One region of the Pseudoalteromonas sp. S3431 genome, then DNA from elsewhere that is predicted to be linked to it. Evidence: riboswitches for the same ligand, from Rfam matches in the RefSeq annotation. Region 1 holds a riboswitch; the other holds the start of a gene.
What was found. Region 1 has a riboswitch for lysine ahead of dapA (4-hydroxy-tetrahydrodipicolinate synthase). Riboswitches for the same ligand answer to the same signal wherever they lie in the genome.
Positions count from the first base shown of each region.

Region 1 (2,403 bases):
GCTAAACTCTTGCGGAGCTAAGTTATGTTTATCAACAAAACCACCTGCAAACTCAGTATTAGTGCCATTTTTAAAGGCTTCTAAAATACCTTTTTTTACTTCTATGTTAGCTTGCCATTGGCCGCTTTCGTTTTGTGATGCTGCGCGTACAGCGCCCGATTCTAAATTATTTAATAGTTCTAACCAGCTCATTATAAAAACCTGTATTTAATGCCAAGATAAAATGGTGTTGTTTGCAGTTGTGATGCAATCGGTTTGAGTTAACTCAAGATGTGTTAAAGGTGGACGAAGTTGCGGGCTGCTTAAGCGGCCTTGCAAATGCATCAGTACCTTTACGGGAATAGGGTTTGCGACAGCAAATAGGCTATTAATAGCGCTTGACCACTGGGCAAATAAATTAGGGTGTTGACCACTTAAACTGCGTTTAACAAACTCGTGAGTTTGTGCGGGCCATGCATTTGCAGCTACCGACACTAATCCTTTTGCACCTGCTTGTGCAAAGTAAGGCATCAGCGCATCGTCGCCACTAAAAATAGCTAAATTAGGGGCGGCTTGGCGGTAAGCTTCAAACTGAGCAATACTGCCGCTCGCTTCTTTTAACGCCCATAAATTTTTATTGTTTTGTAAGTTTTGAATTGTTGCCGCTGGGATGCTAACAGCACTTCGTCCCGGTACGTTATAAAGCATACACGGGTGAGCGCTTGCATTAAGTAGGCTTTCAAACCAATGAGTTTGACCTATAGCGCCGGGCTTTGCATAAAGCGGTGAGCCAAGTAAAAAGCTATGAATTGGCAATGTATTACAGTAGTTAACCCACTCAATTTGTTGCTTTAAGTTACTACCGCCCACAGCAACCATGAGTGGTACTGTTGGTTTTAGCTGGCATACGTGTTCTACAATGGCTTGTTGCTCTTTTTGCGTGAGTGCTAAACCTTCGCCCGTACTGCCAAGTAGTAAAATACCGTTATGTGCCGCTTCTTGCTCGCTAACCAGTTTAGTTAACGTGTTGTAGTCAACATCGCCGTGTTGATCAAATGGCGTTACGAGCGCGGTCCACAATGAGTAGTCATTTAAATTGAAGTTGTTGATCATCTCTCACGAACTTATAATTTGTACCAATTTTATTAAAAACGTGATCATTTTATCGATAACTAATTTAATGCAATTGGTATTATTCGAAGAGTTAAAAAGCTTTATGGAAGGAGCCGCATTAACGTCGTTCGAACTAATAATTCGAAGAGCGAATGGGCTTAAAATAATAGGGCGCACGGCCTTAATATTTAAGACCAGAAGCTCTCCACCAAACTAATAAGCTGCTTGTTATAAGCAGCTATTGGTGACAGTCGCTAGGGTTCAACCTAGTCGCCCGAAATAAACACCTCGCAAAAGTGATTACTTCTCGGCGTTAATTCCCCTCACGTATGCTCACTGGAGTTTGCGCTCCTAACATACGCTACCTGAATAACGCACCTCTTCTAGCCCTTTGCACCTGTTTGTAGAGTAAAACTTACAAACCTGAGCAATTTAAATAGGGTAATTGCAGCGATTAAAGCATTTTAGCCGTCTGGGTGTCAAGCGACTAAATGCATATTCATTCATCCATAATGGGAGTGGTTACGTATTGGGTGCTTTTCTCGTACACTAGCAATATAAGTAGTGAGGTATTTAATTAGTATGGAAAAATTTAGCGATATTTATAAGCGAGCGGTAGAGCGAAAAGGCTCCGAAAAAATGCTGAAGTTATTACTTGCAAAACCGTTATCTAAAAAACAACTAAGCACGTTAAGTGACGACGATTGGCTTGAAGAATTTACTCGAAAAGTATTTCAAAGCGGTTTTTATTGGTCAGTCATTAATAATAAGTGGCCGGGCTTTAGAGAGGTTTTTTGGGATTTTAGCGTTGATAAGTTATTAATGATGCCACCCGATATGCTGGAACAAAAAGCTACGGATGAGCGTATTGTTCGTAACTATAAAAAAGTAAAAACAATTACCGAAAATGCTTACATGATCCACGAGATAGCAGGAGAACATGGCAGTTTTAGCCAGTTTATCGCTAATTGGCCAACAGACGATATTATTGGTTTATGGGCGTATTTAAAAAAGCATGGTTCGCGTTTAGGCGGAAATACTGGCCCTTATGCATTGCGAGCACTTGGTAAAGATACTTTTTTATTATCACGCGATGTAGAGAATTATTTGCGTGCGCATAAAATTATAGACGGCGGCTTACAAACTAAAAAGTCACTGAATGCAGCCCAAGCCTTTTTTAATGAAATGCAAAAGCAAAGTGGCTTAAGTATGCAAGAGTTGAGCTTAATTGTTGCTTATGGCGTAGGTGACAACCGTGTTGGTATAAGTCAGCAACAATAGGAATTACCATGAAATTAGTGCCAAGATACA
Region 1 covers NZ_JJNY01000041.1:91,963-94,365, reverse strand. Annotated here, with positions in the region: gene DO88_RS09105 (2,3,4,5-tetrahydropyridine-2,6-dicarboxylate N-succinyltransferase) at 1-192, opposite strand, end outside; gene dapA (4-hydroxy-tetrahydrodipicolinate synthase) at 208-1,092, opposite strand; lysine riboswitch at 1,283-1,483, opposite strand; gene DO88_RS09115 (DNA-3-methyladenine glycosylase I) at 1,675-2,373, shown strand; gene DO88_RS09120 (protein adenylyltransferase SelO) at 2,382-2,403, shown strand, end outside.

Region 2 (2,403 bases), on a different contig from region 1:
TGACGTAACCACACTAATGATATTTTTAGATGGCAAAGTAACCATTGCTCATTTGTTACTACTTATAGCGCCAGCACTTGCAAGCGTTATGCTGCTTGCCGCGTTACTTTCTATCGGTATGAAAGGGCGTGTTGAGTTTGCTAGTGCAGGTAAAACCCGCATTGAAAAAACCGACATAACCATTGCTGTTATATTTTTATCTACTGTAGTGAGCACACTTACGCTGAGTGTAATTTACAGCGTACCACCTCTATTAACCTTTTTGTTTGGCTTATCAGTGATGTTTTTAGTGGCGCAATTTTTAATGCGCAAAAAAGACATAAACAAAGACATAATCGATTTTGTTCGCGATATAGAATACGACACATTATTGTTTTTTGTAGGTGTACTTTTACTTGTAGGCGCACTTAAAGAAATTGGTATGTTGAGTAAATTTACCGATCTATACACGGTAATGGCACCAGAATACGCAAACTACTTAATGGGCATATTATCAGCAGGGGTCGATAACGTACCGCTTACCGCTGCCTTATTAAAAGCCGATATAGTAATGAGCCAACAACACTGGTTGTCGTTTACGTATGCAACGGGCGTGGGTGGTTCAATGCTTATTATTGGTTCGGCTGCGGGCATTATTGCCATGAGCAAAGTTAAAGCGCTTACCTTTATGAGCTACTTGCGTTTATCGCTGCATTTATTAATTTGTTACACGGTTGGATATGCGGGCTCGTATTACATGGGCAGTTTTATTTAACTCATAAATTATTAAATGCTTGACAGCTAGACGTCTAAACGATAACTTTCAAAGCCCCGCTACTTAGTGGGGTTTTGTTTTATTAGCCACTGGCTAATAAAGCATTCAGAAGAGGTGCGATACTTAGGTACTTAATGTTAGGCGACGAAAGCCGATGATCATTAAGGAGGGAAGTACTCGCCGAGGAAAATAATGGTACGTCGTCATTGTTTTTCGGTTTATGGGGCTGAATCCTCAAAACTGTCACCAATATAGGTGGAGAGCTTCTGGCAGTGGACTTATCTTCAAGCATTCCTTTGCCAAGTTCTTCTTGTTTTATTGCGGTTTGGATACCGCGAAAGGAGACTAAATGACTACCCAATCAGTGCCACAAACAGTGCCTCAAACAGAGTTAAGCGCAAAATCAGATTACATCGTTGCCAAATTTGGCGGAACCAGTGTTGCAAATTTTGAAGCGATGAGTCGCTGTAGCGAAATTATTGTTGCAGATAAAAGCGTACGTATTGTTGCCGTGAGCGCCAGTGCCGGCGTAACTAATCACTTAGTTGCACTGTGTAAATCAAGCATTACTCCTAGTGAGCGCCAAGAACACATAAATGGAGTGCTTGCTATTCAACAAACTATTTTAGATGAATTATCGCTAGATGCCGATTTAGCGGTTGGCTTTAACGAAACCTTAAAAGCATTTCAAACATTGGCTCAAGAGCCACTAACAACCGATCAGCAACACGACGAGCTACTTAGCTTTGGTGAGCGTTTATCGTCGTATTTATTTGCTCAGGTGCTGCGTTTACAAGGTTTAAATGCCGATCGCTTTGATGTGCGCAAGGTGCTTAAAACCGACAGCCAATTTGGTAAAGCAACGCCCAATGTTGCAGCCACAGCGCAAGCCGCTAAAGAACATTTAATTCCGTTATTAGACGCTCAAGTAATTGTGACTCAGGGATTTATTGGTAGTGACGAATACGGTCACACCACAACGCTAGGACGTGGTGGTTCAGACTACAGCGCTGCATTATTAGCAGAAGCGATTAACGCTAAAAGTGTGCATATTTGGACCGACGTAGTGGGCATTTTTAGCACTGACCCGCGTTTGTGCGCAAAAGCGACGCCTATTGCACGCTTAAGTTTTGACGAAGCCGCTGAAATGGCAACCTTTGGCGCAAAAGTATTGCACCCAGCGACTATTTTACCAGCAAGCCGTAGCCACATTAACGTGTTTGTAGGTTCTAGCCGCGAGCCTGAGCGTGGCGGTACGTGGATTGAGCGCGAAAAATCGCAGCAACCAGGTATACGCGCAGTAACACAACGTAAAAACCAAATTTTGCTTACGCTTAAAAGCCCAGAAATGCTCCTAGCAAGCGGCTTTTTAGCACGCGTATTTACACTATTAAGTGAATACAATATATCGGTAGATTTGGTAACCACATCAGAAATCAGCGTAGCTATAACCCTTGATAATGCGCAAAACGCATCGCGCCCAGAGCTTGATCAAGAATGCCTAGATAAGCTTGCAGAGTTTTGTCATGTTTCGGTAGAAAACAACTTAACATTGGTGGCACTTATTGGCTCTGAGATTCAATTACGCCAACACGAAATGAACTTAATGAGTGTACTAAAAGATTTTAACATTCGATTAATTTGTCACG
Region 2 covers NZ_JJNY01000001.1:7,637-10,039, reverse strand. Annotated here, with positions in the region: gene nhaD (sodium:proton antiporter NhaD) at 1-754, shown strand, start outside; lysine riboswitch at 856-1,028, shown strand; gene lysC (lysine-sensitive aspartokinase 3) at 1,104-2,403, shown strand, end outside.
Region 2: another riboswitch for lysine. It lies ahead of lysC (lysine-sensitive aspartokinase 3); the one in region 1 lies ahead of dapA (4-hydroxy-tetrahydrodipicolinate synthase).